Regions from separate parts of the Streptomyces sp. NPDC058295 genome, predicted to be linked through region 1. Evidence: riboswitches for the same ligand, from Rfam matches in the RefSeq annotation. Region 1 holds a riboswitch; the other holds the start of a gene.
The links. A riboswitch is a leader RNA that binds a small molecule or an ion and turns the genes downstream of it on or off. The one in region 1 is predicted to bind cobalamin.
Positions count from the first base shown of each region.

Region 2: linked by a shared signal. The riboswitch ahead of ACFVYS_RS04210 (CbtB-domain containing protein) and the one ahead of ACFVYS_RS19210 (prenyltransferase/squalene oxidase repeat-containing protein) in region 1 are both predicted to bind cobalamin.

Region 1 is NZ_JBHVYO010000016.1:113,130-117,826, forward strand. It holds gene ACFVYS_RS19200 (energy-coupling factor transporter transmembrane component T) at 1-78, opposite strand, end outside; gene ACFVYS_RS19205 (SCO2322 family protein) at 71-760, opposite strand; gene ACFVYS_RS19210 (prenyltransferase/squalene oxidase repeat-containing protein) at 757-2,004, opposite strand; cobalamin riboswitch at 2,127-2,268, opposite strand; gene ACFVYS_RS19215 (phosphotransferase) at 2,346-3,032, shown strand; gene ACFVYS_RS19220 (serine/threonine-protein kinase) at 3,033-4,697, opposite strand, start outside.
Region 2 is NZ_JBHVYO010000003.1:23,161-27,857, forward strand. It holds gene ACFVYS_RS04200 (MFS transporter) at 111-1,367, opposite strand; gene ACFVYS_RS04205 (CbtA family protein) at 1,513-2,274, opposite strand; gene ACFVYS_RS04210 (CbtB-domain containing protein) at 2,300-2,521, opposite strand; cobalamin riboswitch at 2,558-2,705, opposite strand; gene ACFVYS_RS04215 (enoyl-CoA hydratase/isomerase family protein) at 2,764-3,858, opposite strand; gene ACFVYS_RS04220 (hypothetical protein) at 4,683-4,697, shown strand, end outside.

The DNA.
Region 1 (4,697 bases):
CTTCGACCGGCGGTCGGCCGTCGGCCCGGCGTCGCGGGTGGCGGGGTGGAGCGGGGTGCGCGGGCGGGCGTCAGCCATCCCTGCGGGATCCTCGCCGCCGGGCCTGCCAGACCGCCGCCGCGCCCAGCACCGCCACCGCCGCCGCGCCCGCGTACAGGCCCACGGACGGTCCGCCGTCCTCCTTCTGCTTCGTCGTCCTCTCCGATTCGTTCGCCGGTTCCGGCTGCGCGGCGGACGTCGGCCGGTCCGTTCCCGGCCCGGACACCTGCTCGCCGCAGCCCGTCTCCGGATACCCCGCGATCGCGCACAGCAGGGCGTTGGTGTCGTAGCGCAGGGGTTTGGCGACCGAGGCGAGGGCCTCGGCCGTCGTCGCGTCGGGGGAGACCCGGGCGCAGGCCGTGCGCGGCGACGGCGGGGTCTCGCCGCTCGGGGCGTCGGCCGCCGCGCCGAAGTCGATGACCAGGGCCACCCGCTTCGTGCCGTCCCGCTCGGGCGTCTTCGCGCAGATCGCCGCGAAGGAGGCCGCGCCGCGCGGCTGCGACGCGTCCTGGGAGTCCGCGCTCACCGCGAACCGGAAGCCCTGGACGTCGCCGTCGGCGGGGCGGGCGGTGGACGGGCCCTGGGTGGCGTACGTCCAGCCGTCGCCCGAGCGGTCCCAGAAGGACCAGTAGCGGTAACCGGCGGCCTGGGCCGACTGGACCGCGCCGGTCAGCGACAGCAGCAGCGCGGCGAGGACGAGGGCGGCGCTCCGGCGCGTCACGGCCGCTGCTTCCTGCCACGGACACTGATCAGGAAACCGATGCCGATACCGACGACGAGGAACACACCGACGATCCACCAGACGCCGTAACCGGAATCCGAGTCGTCCTTCTTGTCGGCGTCGGCGTCGGCGCCGGTGTCGGTTCCGGTGGCCTTCGTCGCGGCCTGGGGGGCGGGGCCCGTCGCGTTGAGCAGGCCGACCAGGTCGGTGTCGCCGAAGTGGCGGGGGTCGGCGCCCATGGCGTGGGCCGCGAAGATCAGCTGGGCGTAGGCGGCGGGGCCGCTCTGCTTCGCCCAGCCTGCGGAGTTCTGTTCGAGCCAGGCGAGGGGCTTCTTCGCCTGCTCGGTCGCACCCTGCGCGGCGAGGGCGACGACGGCGTCGGCGGTGTTGCCGTAGTCGGGCTGGTCCTCGGCGCCGGGGAGAGCGGAGTCCAGGTGGCCGTCCTCGCCGATCGCGTCGGCGAGGTAGACCGAGCCGTTGCGGGCGAGTTCGTCCGGGGTGAGCGGGGCTGCGGAGCCGGCGCAGGTGAAGACTTCCTCCCGCACCTTGCCCGCCGTCGTCACGAACCCCTTGCCGAGGACGCCGAGCACGCCCGCCGCCGTCGCGTCCGCGTTCGCCGCGAGGGCGCCCTTCTTGTCCGGCTGGTACGCGAACGCGCCGTCGCCTGCCTGGTCGCAAGGGATGGAGAGCTTCAACAGCGCGTCGTAAGGCGACTTGCCGGCCTTCTTCACCTCCGAAGGCTTCTCCCCGGCCGCCGCGATCGCCCCTGCCACCACGGAGGTCGAGTTGGCGTCGCTCGCGCCGCCGGGGGTGTAGCCCCAGCCGCCGTCGGCGTTCTGGACCGACTTCAGCCAGCCGACGGCCTTCTCGGTGGCGGCCTGGTGGCCACCCAGCGCGGCCAGCGCCTGGACGGCAGCCGCCGTGCTGTTGGTGTCCACCATCAGCTTGGCGTCGCACGCCTTGGCGGTGTCCGCGCGGAACGCGGCGAAGGCGCCGGTCGCGCACTGCTGGCCGGTCAGCCAGGCCACGGCCCGGTCGGCCGGGGTGACGCCCGTGGTCCGCTGCGCGAGCAGGGCCAGCGACTGGCGCCAGACCCCGTCGTACGTCGGGTCGGTGGTGCCGTACAGGCCGTCGGGTATCGCCACCGACGGGGTGGGGGACGGGGTGGCGGCGACGGCGGGGACGGCGGCACCCAGCACGACGGTGGCGGCGGCCAGAGCGGCGGCGCTGCGGCGGATGTTCATGATCGGCGGGTGCCTCTCCCGGTCGGTGAGGTCACGCAGCCGGGCAGCACGGGACATCCCGGCGGCTCGGCTCCGTATACCTCGACGGTGCCGTGCGAACGGCGGGCCTGCCGACGCACGTGAGCCGGTCACGGTCCCGTACCGGGCGATCCGGCTTGCCACCGCGCCGACTTGGACGGCTCGGACGGCTCACGGTTGCGGGTCAGCGCCGGAATTGCACCGGCTTCCCCCTGTACGGGCGTGATGACGACGCGGCCACTCTACCGGCAGGTAGCCGGACGTCTGAGGGGTGGCTGTGAAAGCGCCCGGGACGGGGTGGGAGCCCTCGATATGTTGTGACCATGACCCATACGGGGAGGGTGCCGGGCGGGCTGCCGACCGGGGTGCCGGGCGGGCTGCGGGGAGCGCTGCCGGGTCGGCTGCTCGGCTCGGGCCGAACGGCCGATGTGTACGAGATCGACGAGGCGTGGGTGCTGCGCCGCGACCGGGAGGGCCGGGAGGACTCGGCCGTCCTCGCGGCGGTGATGACACACGTGCGCCGACACGGCTACCCCGCACCCGCCGTACGGCCCTCCGGCGCACGCGCCGACCTGGTCATGGAGCGGCTGAACGGGCCGACGATGCTCCACGCGTTCGGGGCGGGCACGCTGGACGCCGAGGAGGCGGGGGCCGTCCTCGCCCGGCTGCTGCGCGAGCTGCACGCCCTGCCGGGACGGGTCTCGGCCGACGCCGGCATCCTGCACCTGGACCTCCACCCGGACAATGTGATCCTCACGCCCGACGGCCCCCGGGTGATCGACTGGGCCAATGCGGAGGAGGGCGATCCCGGGCTCGACTGGGGCATGTCCGCGGTGATCCTCGCCCAGGTGGCCGTCTCTCCCCAGCCCATCGCCGACCCCCGCGACCTCACCGAGGAGGGCCTGGCGGAGGCCCTGCGGAGGCGGGCGGCCAACCCGACGATGAGCCGTGAGGAGACGGAACTCCTCGTACCGGCCGCCGAGTTGATCAGGTCGACGGCCGGCCGCTGACTAGGCCGCCCGCCAGACCGTCATGTCCGCGGTCACGAACGCGATGTCCGGCAGCGCGGTCGACTTCACCTGGATCACGAGCAGTGCGATGTCCCCGGAGGGGTGCTTGACGCAGATCTCGCTGCCGGCCGCCGCCGCGGCGAGCGGGAGCCGGTGGCTCTTGGCGCCGGTGAGGACGATGCGGCACGAGTCGAGAGAGCCGCCGGGGTCGCCGTACAGCATGTTGAACACGCTGGTGTCGCTCTCCAGCGCGCAGCCGGTCTGCTTGCAGCTGAAGCGGATGTCGCCCTTGCTGTCCTCGCGCCGGACCGGCTCCTTGACGTCCAGTGAGGTCTTCGCGTCCAGCCACTGGAGGGGATACGCGGTGGCCTGCGGCGTCTTGGGCACGGTCGAGGAGGATCCCGACCCCTGTGATGTCCGGTCACCGGCCGCCGAGTCCGGCGCGGCTGTCGACGAGGAGCCCGGCGAGGGCGCCGAGGACCGTGCGGACCCGGACGGGCCGGGCGTCGAGGAGGCCCCGGCCGTGTCCCGGTGGCTGAGCCGGTCCGCCGCCTCCACGACCGTCCACGTCAGGCCGGTCAGCACCACCGCGCCCGCGGTCACGGCGGCGGCCGTGACCAGCGCGGTGCGCCGACGGCGGGCCGGCCGCCCGTCCGGCCGCGTGAGCTGCGACCGGACCGGCGCGATCAAGGGCATCGCATGGTGGGACATCCCGTGCGAGGCCATCGCGTTCGAGGGCACCGTGTGCTGGGTTTCGTGCTGCGGTGTCTTGTGCACCGGCGTCTTGTGCGAGGGCTGCGGGATCAGGGGCAGCGTGTGCACCGGGGTGGGATCGGGGACCGGAGACGGAACCGACACCTCCGGCCCGGTGACCTCCCGCCAGACGGCCGGCCCGGCGCCGTTGTCCGCGTCCCCGTCCAGGCGTCTCCTGCACCACGCGACGATCTCCGCAGGGGTGACCCGCTCCGCCGGATCGGCGGCCAGGCAGCGGGCGATCAGCGGACGGAGCGGTTCGGGCAGCAGGAACAGGTCGGGTTCCGAGTGCACGATCCGGTACAGCACGCTGACCGAGGGGCCGTCCCCGTACAGCGGCTCGCCCAGGGCCGCGAACGCCGCCGTCTGACCGAGCGCGAACACGTCGGTCGCCGCGGTGACCTCACTCGCGGTCGCCTGCTCGGGAGCCATGAACTGCGGTGTGCCGACGGCGAGGCCCGTGGCGGTGTTCGAGGTGACGTCGGAGGCCAGCGAGATGCCGAAGTCGATCACGCGCGGCCCGTCGGCGGCCAGCAGCACGTTCGACGGCTTCAGGTCCCGGTGCACGATCCCCGCATCGTGGATGGCCTGGAGCGCCTCCGCCACCCCCGCCATCAGCCACAGCACCGCGGGCACCGGCAGCGGCCCGCGCCGGGCGACCGCCTCCGCCAGCGAGGGGCCGGGCACGTACAGCGTGGCCAGCCAGGGAGGCACGCCGTCCGCGTCGGCGTCGATCAGCTCGGCGGTGTACGCGCCGCGGACCCGCCGGGCGGCTTTGATCTCCCGGCGGAACCGCCGCCGGAAGGCCGGGTCGTCGGCCAGCTCCGGGCGCACCACCTTGATCGCCAGCGGCCGGCCACCCTGTGTGTGCGACAGGTAGACCCGTCCCATGCCGCCCGCGCCGAGCCGGGC
Region 2 (4,697 bases), on a different contig from region 1:
GTAAGGGCGATCAGGTCCTCGGGTTCCAGGTGGGGGTGGGCCGGGGTGGGCCTCGCCGCGGGCGGACGGCGGACGGCGGACGGTTCACCGGAGGTCGGCACGCGAGGCCCTCAGCCCGCGGACGCCCGGTCCTGGGCGAGGCCGAGGTCGGTGGTGTCGCTCACCCGCCGGTCCGCTCGACGGGCGGCGACGATCATCACGGCGAGTCCGCTCAGGACGATGGCGGCGCCGACGTACAGCGGTGCGGTGTAGCCGAGGCCGGCGCTGATGGCGGCGCCGCCGAGCCAGGCGCCCAGGGCGTTGCCGATGTTGGAGGCGGACACGTTGGCGGCGGCGGCGAGCGGCACCCCGTGGGCATGGTCGGTGACCCGGGTGATCATGCCGGGGACGCTCGCGAAGCCGAAGAGCCCCGTGAGGAAGACGAGGACCACCGACGCGGCGGGGTCGGCGGCCAGCAGCCCGAACACGGCGAGCGTGACGGTGAGACCGGCCAGCGAAGCGATCAGGGTGAGGTCGCGATCGCGGTCGGCGGCTCGTCCCCCGACGATGTTGCCGATCACGAGGCCGCTGCCGTACACGACGAGCAGCCAGGCGACATCGGTGCTGGAGAAGCCGGTGACCCGGGTGAAGGTGTAGGCGAGGTAGCTGAACGCGCCGAACATCCCGCCGTAGCCGAGCGCGGTGGCGGCCAGGGTCAGCCAGACCTGCGCCGACCGGAAGGCACGCAGCTGGGTACGCGGCGTGTCCGGCCGGCCGGTGGCCTTCCCGGAGGCCTCGGACGTGTGGGAGGCGTCGGAGGGACGCGGCCGGTTCACCTCGCCGGCCCAGCCCGGTACGCACACGGCGATGGCGACCGCGGCGACGACACCTATGCCGGTGATCGCCCAGAACGTGGCGCGCCAGCCCCAGCGTTCGCCGACGAGGGCGCCGAACGGCACGCCCAGCACGTTCGCGACCGTCAGCCCGGCGAACATCACCGCCACCGCCCGTGACGCCCGCTCGGGGGCGACCATGCGCCGTGCGACGAGCGAGCCGATGCCGAAGAACGAGCCGTGGCACAGCGCCGCGACCACCCGGCCGAGCATCATCAGCGAGTAGTTCGGTGCGACGGCGGACAGCAGGTTGCCGACGACGAACAGGGCCACCAACCCGGTGAGAACCGCCTTGCGGGGCAGCCCGGCGGTGGCGGCGGTCACCACGATCGCGCCGACCGCGACCGTCAGGGCGTAGCCGGAGATCAGCCATCCCGCCGCGGCCTCGGACACCGCAAGGCTGCGGCTCACTTGCGGAAGCAACCCCGCGATCACGAACTCGGTCAGACCGATCCCGAATCCACCGAGAGCGAGTGCGACGAGCCCGGCGGGCATCTGCCGTGCACGGACGGCCGGTTGGATGTTCATGGCACCATCTTCGCGCGGTCCTCGGGCCGCTGATCCGGCGTCGGTTCGCGAACGCGAAAAGGCCCCCGGGATGATTCCGTGGGCCCTTTCGTCGGATCGTCGTGCGGTCGGGTCAGTGTGGGGCGGTCACCGGCGTGCCCGCGGTCACCGTGGCGGGCTCGGGGTGCAGCAGCCGTTCGGCCAGTTCGCCGAAGACGAGGCCGAAGCCTGCCCAGAGCGTGACCTGCATGGCGAGGGCGGACAGACGGAACCGCCACAGCAGGGCGGCCGGGAAGTCGCTCGGCACCTCGTTGACGGCGGGCAGGAACTCGTAGGCCGGCCCGATGACGAGCACGAAGCCGAGGACGGCCGCGACGGTGGCGTTCCAGGTGCCCAGCCTCGGTGCGAGCCGCTTGCCCAGGATCACCGCGGCGACCGCGAGCAGCACACTGAGCACCATCATCAGGAAGTACAGGGTGGTGCGCTTGCCGATGGTGTCGGCGTCGCCGACCGCGGGCGGGTTCGCCGGATACTTCAGGAACGGCACGACGTACACGGCGAGCAGGGCGGTCCCCGACAGCAGAAGTGCCGTGGCCCGGGGGCTGAAACGGCCGACACGGCCGAGGGCGAAGCAGAAGGCGAGGGCGGCGATGCCGCCGAAGGCCACCCCGTAGATCAGCACGCCGGTGGCGAGACCGGCGGTGGACTGCAGGCTGCGGGAGACGAGTTCCACCTCGTGGTGCTCGTGGCCCGCGGCGTGGGACTCCTCGAAGCCGATCGCGCTGTCGACGTTCGGCTCACCGAGGAAGTAGGCGACGATCAGGGCGAGCACGCCGGCACCGAGGCCGGCGAGCATGCCCCGCACGAGGAGGTTTCTTACCGTTGCGGAGTTCATGGGTGTGCCGGGCTTCCCCTCGGGATCAGTGGCAGGGGAAACCGAGCAGGTGGCGGGCGTCGTGCACCCACTCGTGAACGTCCTCGCCGGAGACGACGGCTGTCGCGCCCTGCTCGGCGCCGACGAAGTACAGCAGGACCAGCATCAGGACGCCGAAGAAGACCGCCCACGGGGCGATGTCCTTCAGCGGCAACTTGGCGGGTACGACGGGCGTGGTGGTAGTCGGCTGGGCGACATGCTGCGCCATGGCAGGACCTCCTCTGGGAGTTCGCGTCCCATCTCGGTGGTGCACATGACGACGGCCACGGGTCTGACTCGCGGTGTGTGCCCCATCGGGGTACACCGTCCACAGTGGCGCGACCGTGCCGGGTTCTCACCGGCTTCCGTCTCGCCGTCGTCGATATCAGAGCGACGGTACCGCGTGTCGGGCCCCTGGCCAATACCGCCCCACCTGGCGTGATTCCGCTCTCCACGGCCAGGTGGCCCGGATCACCGCGCCGGTCCCGCCCGGCGGAGCTCCTCCGCGGTGGTGTCGGGTCGGGCGAGGCCGAGTTCGCGCGCGCCGAGCGGGGTGAAGAAGCGCTCGACGTCGGCCTCGGTGACCTCGGCGAGGGTGGCCGGCGACCAACGCGGGTCCCGGTCCTTGTCGATGACCTGGGCGCGGATGCCCTCGACCAGGTCGGGCGTGGTCAGGGCCGCACAGGAGACGCGGTACTCCTGTTCCAACACCCGTTCCAGCGAGCCGAGCCGCCGGGCACGGCGCAGGGCGGCCAGGGTGACCTTGAGCGAGGTGGGCGACCTGGTCAGGAGGGTCTCCGCGGCCTCCTTCGCCGCCGGGTCGCCGTGCGCGAACAGCCGTCGGACGATCTCCTCGACGGTGTCGGCCGCGTAGCAGGTGTCGATCCACGCCCGGTGGCCGGCCAACTCGCCCGCCGGCGAGGGCTGTACCCGCCGGTCCAGGGCTTCCCGTACCGGCAGCTCGGCGAGGTCGTCGGCCAACTGCCGGAGCGAAGCGGACGGTACGTAGTGGTCGGCCAGCCCGCACGACACCGCGTCCCCGGCGCCGATCTGCGCACCCGTCAGGGCGAGATGGGTGCCCAGTTCGCCCGGGGCGCGGGCGAGCAGGTGGGTGCCGCCGACGTCCGGCACGAAGCCGATGCCGGTCTCGGGCATCGCGATCCTCGACCGCTCGGTGACGACCCGGACGCTGCCGTGCGCGGAGACGCCGACGCCGCCTCCCATCACGATGCCGTCCATCAGGGCGACGTAGGGCTTGGGGTAGCGGGCGATGCGGGCGTTGAGGTGGTACTCGTCGCGCCAGAAGGCGGCCGACGCGGTGCCGTCGTCGTCGCGGGCGTCGTCGTGGACGGCGCGGATGTCGCCGCCCGCGCACAGGCCACGCTCCCCCGCACCGGAGAGGACGACGGTCTCGACGGCCGGGTCGCGCTCCCATGCCGTCAGCGCGCCGTCGATGCGGCGCACCATCGCGTGGTTCAGGGCGTTGATGGCCCTGGGTCGGTTGAGCGTGATGTGGGCGGCTCGGCCGGTGGTGTGCAGCAGGACGGGTTCCTCGATGTCGTTCATCCGGATGCCTCCGTCAGGCCGCGGGCCACGATGACGCGCATGATCTCGTTGCTTCCTTCCAGGATCCGCTGGACGCACAGGTCATGGACGATCTTCCCTACTCCATGGTCGCCGCGGTAGCGCCGGCCCCTGCCGTCGAAGCCGGCCGCTTACGGAGTGAGCGGTGGCGCGTGGACCGGCGCTCGCGGCGGCACCCTGCCGCTGGACACCCCGCGGCCCCGCTGGGTCGAGCGGGACAGGGACGACGGGCGGAGGGCCGCTTACCAGGCCATCGCCGCCTGGCTCGCCCGGGTGGGCCCGGACGCGGGGCGGTCCGTCCCCCTCGAGGGGCCGGCCGGGCACGGCGACGGACCGTACGCCACCGACGGGCGGGGCAGGCCCGTGCGGGCCGCGGTCGTGGCGATGGACACGCGCGCCGTCACCGCCGCGCAAGCGGTCGCAGGACGCGACGGACAGGGCTCGCCCCGACGCGGATGGAGAGCGAGCCCTGTCCACCGGCTCCGATTCTCGGGTCCCGGAGGCGAGTGGGCCCATGAGTGCGCGGGTACCGGCCGTGGTGCACGGCACACACCCCGTACGAGTGGCGCACACCCCCCGCACGGACCGTCGGCCCGTGGCCGGATCCGCATGCGTGACCCGTGTCGCGCCGGGGAAGGCGCGTCCCGGCGAGGCACCTCCGGGTGCCCGCGCCACCGACCCGCTTGATCGCGTACCCGCCGCGGCGAGCGATACTGGCCTTCGCACGTCGTCGCCACGTCGTCACCGCCCTCACGAATGGACTCACCCTCATCTCCGCGACCGTTCCGCCCACGACGCCCTCCACGGTGTGGCAGACCCGT